2 regions of the Mesorhizobium sp. P2_D1 genome follow, and region 1 is predicted to be linked to the other one. Evidence: predicted binding sites of a transcription regulator. Region 1 holds the regulator's gene; the other holds the start of a gene.
What was found. The regulator LexA, encoded in region 1, represses DNA repair genes until DNA is damaged. The targets are predictions, from matches to a motif close to TGTTCNNNNTGTGTTCNG.
Positions count from the first base shown of each region.

Region 1 (8,761 bases):
CCTGGCAGACAGTCTACCGCGACCCGCAGCGCTACTGGATGTTCTACGAGCTGGCTGAAAAACTGGTCGACTTCGAGGATTATTTCCGCCGCTGGCGCTTCAATCACGTGACCACGGTCGAACGCATCATCGGCCTGAAGCGCGGCACCGGTGGCACGTCGGGTGCGTCCTACCTGAAGAAGATGCTCGAGGTCGTCCTGTTTCCGGAACTCTGGACAGTTCGCACCCGGCTCTAGCTTCTCAGGTCACCGCGGTTTTGACCGCGAAACGCGCGTCTTGCCAGACGCCAGTGCGCAGGATGTCTTCCAGCATGTCGACCGCCTGCCAGACATCCTTGTAGCCGATATAGAGCGGCGTGAAGCCGAAGCGGATGGTCGAAGGCGCCCGGAAATCGCCGATCACGCCGCGCTCGATCAAGGCCCGCATCACCTGGTAGCCGCTGGGGTGGATGAATGACACCTGGCTGCCGCGCTCGTTGCCGTTACGCGGGCTTTCAAGCTCGAGCCCGTACGCCCCGCACCTTGCTTCGACCAGCTGGATGAACAGATCGGTCAGCCCGATGCTCTTTTGGCGCACCGCCACCATGTCGACATCGTTCCAGAGGTCCAGGGCGCCCTTGAGCGCCCGCATCGACAACACCGGCTGCGTGCCACACAGGAACCGGCGAATGCCGGTGCCTGCGGCATAGCCTTGTTCGAAGGCGAACGGCCGCGCATGCCCCCACCAGCCGCTGAGCGGCTGATAGACATCACCGTGGTGCCGCTGTGCGGCATAGATGAAGGCTGGCGAACCCGGGCCGCCATTGAGGTACTTGTAGGTGCAGCCGATGGCGAAATCGGCATTGGCAGCGTCGAGTTCGACCGGCAGCGCGCCGGCGGTGTGACAGAGATCCCAGACGATCAGCGCACCAGCCTGATGGGCCTTGCGCGTCAGCGCCGCCATGTCGCGCAACTGGCCGGATTTGTAGTTGACGTGGTTGACCAGGATAACGGCGACGCGCTCGTCGATCAGTTCCTCGATATCAGGCGCGTCGACGCCCTCGAGCCGCAGGACCGTACCCGGCCGCGTCGAAGCAACGCCCTCGGCCATATAGAGATCGGTCGGGAAGCTGTCGCCCTCGGCGACGATGACCGACCGGTCCGGACGCATCGCGAGCGCCGCATGCAGCACCTTGTAGATATTGATCGACGTCGTATCGCAGACCACAGTCTGACCGGCCGCGGCGCCGATCAGGCGTCCGAGCTGGTCGCCGAGCTCGACCGGCATGTCGAACCAGCCGGCGGTGTTCCAGGCACGGATGAGGTCCTGCGCCCATTCCTGTGTGGCGGCCTTGTTCAGTTCGTCGAAGACGGCGGGAGAAGCCGCGCCAAGCGAATTGCCGTCGAGGTAGATCACCCCTTGCGGCAAGACGAAACGATCGCGCATGGAACGCAGCGGGTCCGCGGCATCCATCGCCTCGATTGCAGCGAGATCGGGAGTTGCATTCATGGTCGACTATCCCCGCGCATGGGCGTGCTCAGATGAACATATCAGGCGAAACCGTAGGCGATCATGGGCAGTCCCTTGGGTCTTGTCAAACATTATATATAATTTACGAAATGGAAGGCTTTCATATATAATCACCCGACCAATTGGTACGGATGGTCGGCAATGCTGGACGACGAGCACTTCTCGAAGACAGAGGCAGCCTACAGGTTGCTGCGCCGCGATATCCTCACCACCCGTCTGAAGCCCGGCGCGCCGCTCAAGCTCAGCGCGTTGCGCAACAGCTACGGCATCGGCTGGACACCGCTGCGCGAGGCACTCTCGCGGTTAGAGGCCGAGCGCCTGGTGACCGCCATCAGCAATCGCGGCTTTGCCGTCGCCGCGGTCTCGCGCAACGAGTTGGAAGATCTGTCACGCGCCAGATTGGTGGTTGAACTGCCTCTGCTCCAGGAATCGATTGAGAAAGGCGGCCGTGAATGGGAGGACGCCGTCGTCGCTGCCCACTACCGGCTGTCGCGCAGCAGGACCGCGGTCGACGACCCGTCCGACGAAGTGGTCGACGAATGGGATGAAAAGCACGAGGCTTTCCACGCGGCACTGCTCAGCGCGGCGGCGTCCCCCTGGCTGCTGACCTTCCACTCCACGATCGCGGATCAGTTGCGTCGCCATCACCGCTTTCTTGGCCTGGCGCCAACCTTGCGGGCGGCCGCCGGTCTCCTGTACGGCCACGAAGAGGCCATGGAGGCGTTGCGCCAGGCCGTCGCGATCGAACATCATACCGCGCTCATGGAAGCGGCGCTGGATCGCGACATCGAGCGCGCGAAAACCCTGATGGTTGCCCACATCGGCTACACGCTGCATGTCTATGTCCATGCCGGCGACGGCAGCACAAACAAGCGGTAATGCGGCGAGGAACGATATGGGCAATTCCTCCGCCAAAGTTGGCATTTTGGCTCCCTTTCGTTCACGGGAGCCACGACCGGTGAAGTGAACCGAGCCCCCTTGTCGAGCTCCAGCATTAGCCGAGGCCAAGCCCGACACAGGGTGGGCAGCAGGCCATTAACCATAGCAATTTCAATCCAACCAAGCGCCCGGCGGTGGCAGGCAAGCGTCGATAGCGACCCACTGCCGGGGCGCCGAATAATTTCAGCCGCCTTAACAAGTTCATTAAACTTTAAACGGTTGCGGAACACAACTGGAACAGATAGTGTTTGTTCTGGGTTTGTTTTTCCGATTCTGGTTTTGGGTAACCTGGGGGCTGCCATGCTGACGCGCAAACAACATGAACTGCTGATGTTCATCCACGAACGGCTCAAGGAAAGCGGCATTCCGCCATCCTTCGACGAGATGAAGGAAGCGCTCGACCTTGCCTCCAAATCCGGCATACACCGGCTGATCACGGCGCTGGAGGAGCGCGGCTTCATTCGCCGCCTGCCCAATCGGGCGCGCGCGTTGGAAGTGCTGCGGCTGCCGGATTCGATCGCGCCAGGCCTCAACGCGGCAAAGAAGTTCTCGCCAAGCGTCATCCAGGGCAGCCTCGGTCAAGGCGGCCTTGGCCGGCAACTCAAGCCTGCGTCTTCGCGGATGCCTTCGGCCGGCAATGACGACGACGTGGTTTCCGCCGTGTCGATCCCGGTCATGGGACGCATCGCGGCCGGTGTGCCGATCGACGCCATCCAGCACCAGACGCATTCGATCTCGGTGCCGCCGGACATGATCATGGGCGGCGAACACTATGCCCTGGAGGTCAAGGGCGACTCGATGATCGAGGCCGGCATCTTCGACGGCGATACCGTCATCATCCGCAACGCCGATACAGCCAGCCCTGGTGAGATCATCGTGGCGCTGGTGGATGAAGAGGAAGCGACGCTGAAGCGGTTCCGCCGCAAGGGTGCCTCGATTGCTCTCGAAGCCGCCAACCCGGCCTATGAAACCCGCATTTTCGGACCGGACAGGGTCAAGGTGCAAGGCAAGCTCGTCGGGCTGATCAGGCGCTACTGAGCAGGGCTTGCGACCGGCTTTTCGGGTTTGCGGTAGGGTGGCAGGCCCCTCGCCTCGCGCGAAAACTTGCGCTGCGTGTGCCAGGGCCGGTATGGGCTGTCCACCGCGAAGCTGATCGTCGCAGGCGCGGTGGCCGATTGGCGATCGAAGAAGACGGCCGCGCTACCCTTGCGGGCCAGTTGTCGCTTGGTGATGACGAGCACTAGCGGATTGTGACAGGGGTCATAGGCCGTGGCGTCATTGATGACGATCAGGTCGGCGAAGCCGCAGGCCATCCAGGCCTCCTTTCGGTCTTCGACATGCGCGATGATCGCACCGGATGGATGCTTGGCGAGACAAATGCCCGATGTGCAATAGAAAGGCGCTCCCGACGGCAGCTCGGCGGCATCGGCTATCTCGAATTGCCCGTCTCCTTTGCTGAACACCTCCGGTATGACGATGGTCTCGGATGTCAGCGCGCGTTTCCAGTTGTCGACCGTGAATTCGTTCGGGCGTGCCCGGCTGACGGCGAGTTCGCCACCCCCGATCGGCAGCGCAACCAGCCGGGCGTCCTCCGAGATCAGCACGTCCGGTGCGCGCGTGTCCGAGACGGTCAACAGGCCGGCAAGCGCGAACGGAAGGGCTGCGAGCCGCAGCCATGTCGTGGCCATCGTCGCGATGACCAAGGCAATCGCAACCAGCAGGACGGACTGCTGCGAAATCAACCCGACCGCGTCGACCGGCGAGCGCTGGGAAATCCATCCGGACATGGCGATCATCACCGTCAGGCCTTTGCCCATCACGTAAAGAAAGGGGCCATCGGCGCCAAAGGGCATCGCAAGCGCACTGAGGACGGCGAAAGGCATCACAACCAGCGAGACGTTTGGCATGATGGCCAGATTGGCGAACAGGCTGAGCGGCGACACCCGCTGAAAATGCCAGATGGCAAACAGCGCCGTGGCAGAACCGGCGATGATGGAGGTCATGGCAAGGCCGCCCATCGCCAACAGGAATTTTCTGGTGAGAAAGCCAGGCAGAGATCGCCGTGGCGGCGGCGGTTTCGTTTTCGCCGCACGATGATCAGACCAGCCGGCATAGGCACCGACCAGAGCCGCGGTCGCCGCGAACGACATCTGGAAACTTGGGCCGACCACTTCATGCGGCGACACCAAAATGACCGCGATCGCCGAGATCGCCAGGTTGCGCATGGTCAGCGCCGCCCGATCGAACAGCACGGCAATCAGCATCACCGCCAGCATGATGAAGCTGCGCTCTGCGGCAACGACGACGCCTGAGATGACGAGATAGGCGGCGATCGAGAAAAGCGCGGCGGCCGCGGCGTATTTCTTGACTGGCCGGCGCGCGGAAAAGTCCGGAAACAGGGCGAAGGCGCTGCGCATCAGCATCATGATTGTGCCGGCCACCAGCGCCATGTGCAGCCCTGAAATGGAGATGACGTGGTAGATGCCGGTGCGCCGCATCGCTTCGTTGATCTCATCGGGAATGCCGGCGCGTACGCCGACGATCAGCGCCGCGGCGATCTCGCCTTCGGCGCCACCGATACTGCCCCTGATATGGTCGGCGATGGCTTCACGGGCATTTTCTATCCCCGAGGCAAGGCGGGCTGACAGCGGAATGTCGTCGTCATTGCCGGCGACAAGCTTTGGATTGCCGAGGAAAAACCCGCTGCCGCCAATGCCGGCGAAATAGCTGTCGAAGGAGAAGTCGTAGCTGTCCGGCCGCACCGGGCCGGTGGGCGGCAACAGCTTGGCGTAGCCGGTGACCAGCGAGCCTGGGGTTATCTCTGCCGGGATCTTTCGTGCCGAAAGCCGAATCCGCTCCGGCGCATAGCGCAATTTCGGCCTGGCTGTCGACGTCACGTCGATGGTCAGCCGGATGCGGCCGGACTCCATTCGGTCAAGCGAGACGACGCGGCCGGTCACTTGAGTCGAGATTTCCGAACCGAGCAACTGCGTTCCCGCCCGCCATGTCTCGACCTTGCCGGCGAGCAGGCCGAGCGTGCACAGCACCGCAGCCATGAAACAAAGATGGGCTTTCGGCCTGGAACGCGAGACGAACGCGCAGAGCCCCGTCAGAACGACGACCGCGACAGGCTTCGCAAAATCAGGTTCCACCGTCAGCGAAAAATAGCCGATCGCTCCGATCGCCAGACAGACCGGCACCAGCAGGAAGGCTACGCCTCGATCAAGCTCCAGGCCCGCTGCCGTGGCCACGCTGTGGCGCAGCCGAGGCAGCGATATCCGGCCGATTTGCCGGCGCACGCGCACGATCCTGCCAACTTTGGCAACAGGAGCGGGGGCGGAGACATCCGCTTGCAACGGCGGGTTGCCGGGGGCCGGCACGAGAGGTGATGGCAGCGGTAACGCAGCCGGCAGCGGCGTCGCAAACAGGGACCGTTCGCTGACGCCAATAGCGGCGTCCTCGCCCTGATCCGAGCCCCGGCCCCGTCCAGCCATCGGGTCTGCCCCTTGCGCCCTCGACACCCTATGCTACATGAACGCGCAACGCGCGAAAGTCCGCGCAACCACACCCCGCTTCAGATGGTTTCCGAGAGTTTCATGTCCGACAAGGTCGTCACCCGTTTTGCCCCCTCGCCCACCGGTTACCTGCACATAGGCGGCGCGCGCACGGCGCTGTTCAACTGGCTGTACGCAAAGCACACTGACGGCACCATGCTGCTGCGCATCGAAGACACCGATCGCGAGCGCTCCAACGATGCCGCGACCGCAGCCATTCTCGACGGGCTTTCCTGGCTCGGCCTCTCCTGGGATGGCGAGGCCGTCTCGCAGTTCGAGCGCGCGCCGCGTCATCGCGAGGTGGCCGAGGAGCTCGTGCGCATGGGCAAGGCCTATTACAGCTACGAGACGCCTGCCGAGCTCGAGGCAATGCGCGAGGCAGCACGCGCCAAGGGCCTGCCGCCCCGCTATGACGGCCGGTGGCGTGACCGGGACCCCTCCGAGGCGCCCGCAGGCGCCAAGGGCGCCATCCGCATCAAGGCGCCGACCACGGGCGAGACGGTGGTGCACGACCGTGTCCAGGGCGAGGTGCGCTTCCCCAACAAGGATCTCGACGACTTCATCATCCTGCGTTCGGACGGCAACCCGACCTATATGCATGCCGTCGTCGTCGACGACCACGACATGGGCGTCACCCACATCATCCGAGGCGACGACCATTTGACCAATGCCGCCCGCCAGACGGTGATCTACGACGCCATGGGCTGGGACGTGCCGTCCATGTCGCATATCCCGCTGATCCACGGCGCCGATGGCGCCAAGCTGTCGAAGCGGCACGGTGCGCTCGGCGTCGAGGCCTATCGCGCCATGGGCTACCTGCCGGAGGCGTTGCTGAACTACCTGGCGCGCCTCGGCTGGAGCCATGGCGACGACGAGATCATGTCGATCAAGGACATGATCTCCTGGTTCGACATCAGCGATGTGAACAAGGGCGCCGCCCGCTTCGACTTCGCCAAGCTCGAGGCGCTGAACGGCGTCCATATGCGCCGCATGAGCGATGCTGAGCTGTTCGACATCTTCATCGCCACCCTGCCCTATCTCGAGGGGGGGCCGGCGATGGCCGCGCGCCTCGACGACAGGAACAAGGCGCAACTGCTGGCAGCGCTGCCCGGCCTGAAGGAGCGCGCCAAGACACTGGTCGAACTTGTCGACGGCGCCGCCTTCCTGTTTGCCACCCGGCCGCTGCCGATCGACGACAAGGCGGCACTGCTGCTCAATGAAGACGCGCGCAAGATCCTGCGCGGCGCTCACGAAGCTTTGACGACCCTGTCAGGTGACTGGACGGCCACTGCGGCTGAAGCCGCCGTGCGCGACTATGCGCAGGCCGGCGGCCACAAGCTTGGCGCCGTGGCCCAGCCTTTGCGCGCCGCCCTGACTGGCAAAAGCACCTCGCCGGGTGTGTTCGACGTGCTTGCCGTGCTCGGCCGCGAGGAAAGCCTGGCGCGCATAGCGGATCAAATCGATTAGGAGCGAACTGGCCCAAGAAGATTGGCATTGAAAGGCGCGTTTCGCAGTGCAACATTAGGCCCTGGCCCAATCTGGCACGCACCTCCTAGAATGCGGTGGCGAATACGCGCATTGCGGTGATTTCGACGTGTCGCTCTGCGGAATTTTGCCTTTGCCGGCATGAGGAAACAAGAAGGAGTTTGCAATGACCGAAGCTGCGAAAAAACTGGATTTGGGCGGCAACACCCACGAGGCCACGGCAACGCTTGAATTCGCCGGCAAGACGCACGAGTTCAAGGTGCGAAGCGGCTCGGTCGGGCCTGATGTCATCGACATCGCCTCGCTCTACAGCACCACCGGCGCCTTCACCTACGATCCCGGCTTCACCTCGACCGCAAGCTGCGAGTCCGAAATCACCTTCATCGACGGCGACGCCGGCATCCTCTTGCACCGCGGCTATCCGATCGACCAGTTGGCCGAACACGGCGACTTCCTCGAGGTCTGCTATCTCCTGCTCTATGGCGAATTGCCGACCAAGGCGCAGAAGGACGATTTCGATTACCGCGTGACGCGCCACACCATGGTGCACGAGCAGATGTCGCGCTTCTTCACCGGCTTCCGCCGCGACGCGCACCCGATGGCGGTGATGTGCGGCGTCGTTGGCGCGCTGTCGGCCTTCTACCACGACTCCACCGACATCTCCGACCCCTACCAGCGCATGGTTGCCTCCATGCGGCTGATCGCCAAGATGCCGACGATCGCGGCGATGGCCTACAAATACCATATCGGCCAGCCCTTCATTTACCCGAAGAACGAGCTGAACTTCGCCGCCAACTTCCTGCATATGTGCTTCGCCGTGCCGTGCGAGGAGTACAAGATCAATCCGGTGCTGGCGCGCGCCATGGAGCGCATCTTCATCCTGCATGCCGATCACGAGCAGAACGCCTCGACCTCGACCGTGCGTCTTGCCGGCTCATCGGGTGCCAACCCGTTCGCCTGCATCGCCGCCGGCATCGCTTGCCTGTGGGGCCCGGCCCATGGCGGCGCCAATGAAGCGGCGCTCAACATGCTGGGCGAAATCGGCCATGTCGACCACATCCCGGAATTCATCGCTCGCGCCAAGGACAAGAACGACCCGTTCCGGCTGATGGGCTTTGGCCACCGCGTCTACAAGAACTACGATCCGCGCGCCAAGATCATGCAGAAGACGGCGCATGAGGTGCTGGGCGAGCTCGGCATCAAGGACGATCCGCTGCTCGATATCGCCATGGAGCTGGAAAAGATCGCGCTGACCGATCCCTATTTCATTGAGA
Region 1 covers NZ_JBFUDZ010000038.1:26,671-35,431, reverse strand. The annotation lists gene kynA (tryptophan 2,3-dioxygenase) at 1-236, shown strand, start outside; gene kynU (kynureninase) at 241-1,488, opposite strand; gene AC1D0I_RS23640 (GntR family transcriptional regulator) at 1,651-2,388, shown strand; gene lexA (transcriptional repressor LexA) at 2,749-3,486, shown strand; gene AC1D0I_RS23630 (ComEC/Rec2 family competence protein) at 3,480-5,942, opposite strand; gene gltX (glutamate--tRNA ligase) at 6,045-7,469, shown strand; gene gltA (citrate synthase) at 7,654-8,761, shown strand, end outside.

Region 2 (8,895 bases), on a different contig from region 1:
CGAGACGAGCGCGATTGCAGGCTATGTCGACGAAGCCTTTGACGGGCCGGCGCTGCAGCCGAAGGATCCGCGCGGCCATGCGCGGATGAACCAGTTCATCGGCATGCTCGACGCCTATGCCTATCGGTCGATGGTCTGGGATGTCGCCGTCGAACGGTTGGAGAAGGAGGCGCCCGACGAGGCACTGATCGCCAAAGGGCTTTCGCAGGCGAGCAAGGCGCTTCAGACGCTCTCCTCACTGAAAGCGCCGGGTCCATGGTTGCTTGGCGACCAGCTGACGCTGGCCGATCTGCATGCGGCGCCGATCATCGGTTATTTCGTCAAGGTCGCCGAGGGGCAAAAGCTGCTCGCCGAGTTCCCCGAGATCCAGGCCTGGTGGGACCGGATCGCTGCCCGTCCAGGCTTTGCCGCGAGCGGTCCCGCGGCCTGATCAGCCTGCGCTCGTTGTTCATCCGGCCTGTTGATCATTCCGGAAGGTAGATTTCCGCCTTCATGAAGGTCTTGGCACGACCCAGGATCAGCACGCGATCGCCGGCCAGGTCACACAAGAGGTGCCCGCCACGCTGTGAGCACTGGAAGGCCGACAGGTGGGTCTTCCCAAGTTTTTCAGCCCAGTACGGCACCAGCGTCGCATGAATGGAGCCGGTCACCGGATCCTCGGGGATGCCGGCTCCGGGAACGAAATAGCGGGAGACGAAGTCATGCGTTTGGCCGCGCGCGGTAATGACAAGGCCGAGCGGGTGGAAAGCCCCGATCCTGAGCAGATCGGGAACAAAGGACCGGACGGATTGCTCGTCGGCAAGCTCGACGAACAGGTTCTCAAAATTGCGAAAGCCCGCAACCGGATGCGGCGACAATATCTCCTGCAGCGCCAGCATGGTTTCGCCATCGACAGGCTGCGGCGGAAAACATGGCAGATCGAGCTGGTAGGCGCCTTGCCGCTGAGAGACCCGCAACTCGCCCACTCGCGTGGCAAAGGCCATGTCATCGGCCACATCGTGTTGCTCGGCCAGCACATGGGCGGTCGCCAGGGTGGCGTGTCCGCAGAAGTCGACTTCATGAACGGGTGTGAACCAGCGCAAGTCCCAGCCCTTACCGTTCGGCCGCGAAAAGGCGGTTTCGGCAAGATTGTTCTCGTTTGCGATGGCCTGCATCACCTCGTCTGCCAGCCAGTCCTGCAAGATGAGGACGGCAGCGGGGTTGCCCTGAAAGGCGCGCTCGGCAAAGGCATCGACCTGGTACATGGTCAGCGTCGGCACATCATCCTCCGAAAAGACTGATCGCCGGCCGGGCGACCATCAGCCAAACGATGGCAAGCACGGCAGCGAAAGCCGGAAAGCCGCAAGCAAACCAGATGCGAAAAAGGCGCTTTTCCTCGAGGGGCAGCGGTCGATTTTCGATGGCCGCCTGTCGCGCCAGATTTCGTATCCGAATCTGGATCCAGACCACCGGCAGCCAGAACAGACCCGTCACGACATAAAGCAGCAGCGACAGTACAATCCAGCCCTCGGACAGCGGCCACCCCAATGCCCGAGCAAGCAACACGCCGGTGATCGGCTGCACGACGACCGCGGTTGCCGTGAATATGGTGTCGGCGATGACAACCGTGCCCGCGACATGGGCGACCAGCTCGGCGCGACCGGTGCGCTGCGCCATCAGCATGAAGAAGGCGATCCCGGCGCCGGTGCCAAAGAGAACCGTGGCGCCAATGACATGCGTCCAGCGCAGTATGTCGGCCCAGAGGTTCATCTCTCGTCGAGGACCGCCAGCGCCACAAGCACCAGGCACAGCATGGGGATCGTCTTGACCAGCGGCCCCAGCGGCGCGAGCCATAGACCGGGAACGAGAAGCGTCGACGCCGCCAGATAAAACAGCGTGATGGCTATCATCGCCAGCAGCGCTGGCCGAGCAAAGGGCCGGACCAGAACCGCCGCGCCGGCCAGGATATCCGCAGCACTGCCGGCAAGAACCGACATGTCCGCCAATTTCGCCGACACGCCGCGTGAGACAAGAATGGAAGCGGCCTCGTCTTGCCGGATCAGGCCGATGATGCCCGAAGCAAGCCAGAACAGGGACAGGCAGCCGAAGATGACAGGTTTTGCCAGCCAGAGGCGCGCGAACCATCGCTCCTGGACATGGGCCGGCATGGCGGCCAGCGTTGCTTCCAGCGGCTGCAGCGGATGGCCGCAAATCTGGTTCCATGGCCCGGCATTGCCGGTCACGCCACGCGCCAGCGCGGCAAGGGCTGCGCTGCGCAAAGGCGATCGCCAGCCAAGGAGGCCGAGGCCATCGGCGGTCACGGCAGCAAGACGGCCGACAATGGCCGGCACCGGTACGACCTTCGCCTGCGGCAGGCCAAGCCATGCCCGAAAGGCCAGGAGAACATCGGCGAGCGGTCTGGCTTGCGCCTCGACGAGATCGACGGCAGTACGGGGCGGCAGCGATCCGGCGACAGCGCGCGAGACCGCTTCAGCAACGTCGGTGACCGCCACGGTCTGGATCGGCTGGCGCGACATGACGGCAGGGATAAAAGCGGGGAAGGCCGCAAGGGCGCGCAAAAGGGCTGTCCCGCCATAGGCGGCGGGCGCGATCACCAAACCCGGGCGCAGGATCGTCCATTCCAGCGCAGAGCTTGCGACAGCCCTGTCGCCTTGCGCCTTGCTGTTGAAGAAAGCGTCGCTGGAGGAGAGGTCGGCGCCGATCGCGGAAATCTGGACAATACGGTGCACGCCGGCCTGTTCGCATGCCGCGACCAGCGCCACCACCGAATGCCGGTGGATGGCGTCGAGGCGATCGCGCGGGCCGTCCTGCAAGGCGCCCGCCGCATTGACGATTGCATCCATGCCGGTGACCACCGGCAGCCAGTCGTCAGCGGCAAGCAGCCGTGACATGTCGGCGGCGATCCAGCGCACCGCCGGCCAGCGCCGCTCGGCATCCACGACATCGCGACCAAGGCCGGCTACATGATGACCGTCGCGAAGCAGACGGCCGACGACGGCTTCGCCGATCAGACCGTAGCCGCCAAGGACGAGCACCTTCATGCAGGGACTTTCAGGCTGCCTCCAGCGCCGCCTTGACCGCGGCGATCGCATCACTGGCTTTCGAGGCGTCCGGGCCACCGGCCTGCGCCATGTCGGGCCGTCCGCCGCCACCCTGACCGCCCAATGCTGCGGAGGCCACGCGCACCAGATCGACGGCGCTGAAACGGCCTACCAGATCATCGGTGACAGCGACCACGACGCTCGCCTTGTTGTCGTCGCCGGCGCCGACGAAGACGACGACGCCGGAACCGAGCGAGCTCTTGCCGGCATCGGCCAGCGGCTTCAGATCCTTCGGCGAAACACCCGAAACCGCCTTGCCGAGGAAGCCGACGCCGGCGACAGTCTCGTTCTCCGACGGCGCACCCGCCGCGGCACCGCCGCCCAGCGCCAGTTTCTTGCGCGCTTCGGTCAGTTCCTTCTCGAGCTTCTTGCGCTCGTCGAGCAGCGCCTCGACGCGCGCCGGCACGTCGGCCGGCGAGATCTTCAGCGTCGCGGCGACCGATTTCAAACGCCGGTCCTGCTCGTCGAGATGCTTGCGCGCGGCCTCGCCGGTCAAAGCCTCGATGCGGCGCACGCCGGCGGCGACCGCGCTGTCCGACACGACACGCACCAGACCGATATCGCCGGTCGCCCTGACATGCGTACCGCCGCAGAGTTCGACCGAATAGGGCCGGTTGGCCTTGGCGCCATGCAGGCCGGTGCCCATCGACACGACGCGCACTTCATCGCCGTACTTCTCGCCGAACAGCGCCATGGCGCCCTCGGCAATGGCATCGTCGACCGACATCAGGCGCGTGCTCACCGGGCCGTTCTGGACGACGATCTCGTTCGCCATGCGCTCGACCTCTTCGAGATCCTCGGGCGATATCGGCTTGTTGTGCGAGATGTCGAAGCGCAGGCGCTCGGGCGCGACCAGCGAACCCTTCTGCGCGACATGGGTGCCCAGAACCTCGCGCAGCGCCTCATGGATCAGATGCGTCGCCGAATGGTTGGCGCGCAGCCTGGAGCGTCTGTCATGGTCGACCTTGAGCTCGACGACAGCGCCGGTCTTGACCGTGCCGCTGGCCACCTTGCCGATATGGACGAACAGGCCATCGGCCTTCTTCTGCGTATCGGAAATCTCGATCGAGAAGCCTTCGCCTGACATGATTCCGGTATCGCCCATCTGGCCGCCGGACTCAGCATAGAACGGCGTCTGGTTGACGACCACGGCAACCGCCTCGCCCTTGCTTGCGCTGTCGACGGTCTTGCCGTCCCTGACCAGCGCCTGGATGAGGCCTTCCGCCTGCTCGGTCTCGTAACCGAGGAATTCGGTGGCCCCCGCCTTCTCGCGCACCGGGAACCAGATCGTCTCTGTGGCCGCGTCGCCGGAGCCTGCCCAGTGAGCGCGCGCCTCGGCCCTCTGCCGCTCCATGGCATTGGTGAAGCCGGCCAGATCGACCGAGATGCTGCGCTGGCGCAGCGCATCCTGCGTCAGATCGAGCGGGAAGCCGTAGGTGTCGTAGAGCTTGAAGGCCGTCTCGCCGTCCAGCATGTCGCCGGCGCCGAGCTTTTCCGTCGCCTCCGAAAGCAGGCCGAGGCCACGCACCAGCGTCTTGCGGAAACGCGTTTCCTCGAGCTTCAGGGTCTCTGTGATCAACTGCTCGCCGCGCACCAGTTCCGGATAGGCCTGGCCCATCTCGCGGACCAGGGCCGGCACCAGGCGCCACATCAAGGGATCGCGGGCACCGAGCAACTGTGCATGGCGCATGGCGCGGCGCATGATGCGGCGCAGCACATAGCCACGGCCTTCGTTCGACGGCAGCACACCGTCGGCGACCAGGAAGGACGACGAGCGCAGATGATCGGCAATGACGCGGAAGGACGCGACCGTCTCCTTGTCGGGACCGTGCCCGATGGCGGAGGACGCCGCGTCGATCAGATGACGGAACAGATCGGTTTCAAAGACGCTCTCCACCCCTTGCAGGATGGACGCCATGCGCTCCAGGCCCATGCCGGTGTCGATGGACGGGCGCGGCAGGTCTATGCGCTCCTCCTTCGTCACCTGTTCATACTGCATGAACACCAGGTTCCAGAATTCGAGGAAGCGGTCGCCATCCTCCTCCGGGCTGCCGGGAGGGCCGCCCCAGATGTGTTCGCCGCGGTCGATGAAGATCTCCGAGCACGGCCCGCACGGTCCGGTGTCGCCCATCGCCCAGAAATTGTCCGAGGTCGCGATGCGAATGATGCGGTCGTCGGAAAAACCGGCGATCTTCTTCCAGAAGCCCGCCGCCTCGTCGTCCGTGTGATAGACCGTGACCAGCAGCTTGTCCTTGTTCAGCCCGAATTCCTTGGTGATCAGGTTCCAGGCAAGCTCGATGGCGCGCTCCTTGAAATAGTCGCCAAAGGAGAAATTGCCGAGCATTTCGAAGAAGGTCAGATGGCGCGCGGTGTAGCCGACATTGTCGAGGTCGTTGTGCTTGCCGCCGGCGCGGACGCTCTTCTGCGCGGTCGAGGCGCGCGAATAAGGCCGCTTCTCCAGGCCGGTGAAGACGTTCTTGAACTGCACCATGCCGGCGTTGGTGAACATCAGCGTCGGATCGTTGCGCGGCACCAGCGGGCTCGACGCGACGATCTCGTGACCCTCCTTGCAGAAGTAGTCGAGAAAAGTCGACCGGATCTCGTTCACGCCACTCATGAATGCTGCCTTTTCGAGAAAACCGCCGGCAAACCGGCGGAAAATGGGCTCTGGGTCTCAAAGCGCGTCGCGCTGAAAACGGATTCAGTCGACGCGCTTCAAGTTTTTGCTTCCATGCATGTCGCTGTCCCAAAACCGCTGCGCACTTTTGGACGACATCCATAAGAAAATAGACTTGGCCTTTTAGCGGTCGCACCGCACCCTGTCCAGAAACACGGAATTGGTCCAAATCGCGCGCTTGCCGACCATCGACGCCGGCCGCAAAACGAAAAACCGCCGGCTCGAAAGCCGGCGGTTTGGAACGCAAAAAACACTGAACTCAATTACATAAGCTTGAGATAATAGAACAGGATTATGGCCGATCTTCGGCCGGCATCCTGTGCACGAAGTTGTTACATCGCGCCGGACTCCTCCTCGAAGCCGTCGTCGCCGCTCTCGGCGCCGCCATTCTCGAGGAATTTCTCGGCGATCAACCCGGCATTCTGCCTGAGCGCCAGTTCGATCTCGCGCGCCGTGTCGGGATTGTCGCGCAGGAACAGCTTGGCATTCTCGCGGCCCTGGCCGAGACGCTGCGAATTGTAGGAGAACCAGGCGCCCGACTTCTCGACCACGCCGGCCTTGACCCCGAGGTCGACCAGTTCGCCGGTCTTGGATACGCCCTCGCCATACATGATGTCGAACTCGACCACCTTGAAGGGCGGCGCCAGCTTGTTCTTGACCACCTTGACACGAGTCTGGTTGCCGACGACCTCGTCGCGGTCCTTGACCGAGCCAATGCGGCGGATGTCGAGGCGGACCGAGGCGTAGAATTTCAGCGCGTTGCCGCCCGTCGTGGTCTCGGGCGAACCGAACATGACGCCGATCTTCATGCGGATCTGGTTGATGAAGATGACCATGGTGTTGGAGCGCGAGATCGAGGCGGTCAGCTTGCGCAGCGCCTGGCTCATCAGGCGGGCCTGCAGGCCGGGCAGCGAATCGCCCATCTCGCCTTCGATTTCGGCGCGTGGCGTCAGCGCCGCGACCGAATCGACCACCAGCACGTCGATGGCACCGGAGCGCACCAGCGTGTCGCAGATTTCCAGCGCCTGCTCACCCGTGTCGGGCTGCGAGATCAGAAGGTTTTCCAGATCGACGCCAAGCTTGCGGGCATAGACCGGATCGAGCGCATGCTCGGCATCGACGAAGGCGCAGATGCCGCCCTTCTTCTGGGCTTCCGCAACAGTGTGCAGCGCCAGCGTCGTCTTGCCCGAGCTTTCCGGCCCGTAGATTTCGATGATGCGGCCGCGCGGCAGGCCACCGACGCCAAGCGCGATGTCGAGGCCAAGCGAGCCGGTCGGCACGGTTTCAATCTCGACGACCTGCTCGTTCGCGCCGAGCCGCATGATCGAGCCCTTGCCGAAAGCCCGCTCGATTTGCGACAGCGCCGCATCCAGAGCCTTTGATTTGTCCACCGCTTTGTCCTCTACCAGCCGCAAAGAATTCTGAGCCATGATACATCACCCCTTGGTCGTCAATGAAGGCCGGACAATCCGTAATCCCTGCCTATTTGTACCTTTTTTGTTCTCGTTTGGCAAGAGGGTTCAAGTATCTGAAAGGCAATCAATATCCGGATTTGTTCTTTTTTTGTCCCAAGAATCACATCAGGAGCGCACCTCGCATTGGGCCAGTCGGCTCGATTGTTTCGATCTGCCGAATCGCCGCCCCGCATGCGAAGCTTCGTCACTTAGCGTAGCGCTTGTGCGGCTGGAATAACAAAGGTCATATCGCCGGCATGTTGAAATCTCCAAGAATCCTGGCCGTGGGCGGCGCCCATATCGACCGCCGTGGGCAGGTGTCCGGCGCTTACGTGCCGGCCGCGTCCAATCCCGGCACGATGCGGGAAGATGTTGGCGGCGGCGTCTTCAATGCTTTGCGCAGTGCGGTCCGGCGCGGTGTTTCGGCCTCGCTGCTGTCGGTGCGCGGCGGCGATGCCGCTGCCGATACGGTTTCAAGGGCCATCGCCAAAGCCGGGATAGCCGACCTGTCGGCGGTGTTCCTCGATCGCACGACGCCAAGCTATACGGCGCTGATCGACAGTGAGGGCGAGCTGATCGTTGGCTTTGCCGACATGGCGCTCTATGAGCTGGCGTTTCCCAAGCAGGTCAGGCGCTCCAAGGTGCGCGAGGTCATCGCTGCCGCCGACGCCGTCTTCTGCGACGCCAACCTGCCGACGGCGGCACTGGAGAGGCTCGTGGCACTCGCCGCCGGCAAACCCGTTTTCGCCATTGCCATTTCGCCGGCCAAGATCGTGCGCCTGAGGCCGGTGCTCGGCAATCTGGCAGTGGTCTTCATGAACCAGCGCGAGGCGGTCGCACTGGCCGGCCTGGACAGTGCGGCCTCCGGGCAGGACATCGTCGACGGGCTGAAACGTGCCGGGCTCAAAAGCGGCGTGGTGACAGCAGGTGGCGCTCCCATGCTGGGCTTCGATGAAGCCGGCGCCTTCTCGATCCTGCCGCCGACACCAAGAAAGGTCACCGACGTCACCGGCGCCGGCGATGCGCTGGCGGGAGCGACGGTCGCTGCCTCGCTGCGCGGCATGCCCTTGCGCGCGGCCCTGCGCGAAGGCATTGCCGCGGCGACGCTGGCCATCGAAAGCGCCGACGCCGTTCCCGATTTCACCACTGCTGATTTCACAGAGGCGCTGGCTCTTGTGCCGGATGCGCAGGAAGTGGCATGAGACCGGCCAGTTCATAGTGCCGGAGTGTTTTCGCGTCCAGGTGGAGACGCATCGCGCCGGATTGGAGATCAGGATGACACCAGAAACCGCCCGTCCCTTCATCGATATCCATGCGCCGGTTGCACAGGCCTTGGCCGCCGGGCGGCCGGTGGTGGCGCTGGAAAGCACCATCATCACCCATGGCATGCCCTACCCCGACAACGGCGCCATGGCGGCGGATGTCGAAAAGATCATCAGCGACGGCGGCGCCGTGCCGGCCACGATCGCCGTGGTTGGCGGGCGCATCAAGATCGGGCTTTCGGACGGCGAGCGCGAGTCGCTTGCCATGACCGGCGACGCCATGAAGCTGTCGCGCGCCGACCTCGGCTTCGCGGTGGCGCAAGGGCGCACGGGCGGCACCACCGTCGCCGCAACGATGATCGCGGCGCATATGGTCGGCATCAAGGTGTTCGCCACCGGCG
Region 2 covers NZ_JBFUDZ010000010.1:27,659-36,553, reverse strand. The annotation lists gene AC1D0I_RS10280 (glutathione S-transferase family protein) at 1-430, shown strand, start outside; gene AC1D0I_RS10275 (PhzF family phenazine biosynthesis protein) at 465-1,244, opposite strand; gene AC1D0I_RS10270 (DUF2269 family protein) at 1,261-1,749, opposite strand; gene AC1D0I_RS10265 (SDR family oxidoreductase) at 1,746-3,041, opposite strand; gene alaS (alanine--tRNA ligase) at 3,052-5,718, opposite strand; gene recA (recombinase RecA) at 6,111-7,208, opposite strand; gene AC1D0I_RS10250 (carbohydrate kinase family protein) at 7,490-8,434, shown strand; gene AC1D0I_RS10245 (pseudouridine-5'-phosphate glycosidase) at 8,508-8,895, shown strand, end outside.
Region 2: recA (recombinase RecA) is a predicted target of LexA. The motif match lies at 7,332-7,349, and genes of this name have one in related genera.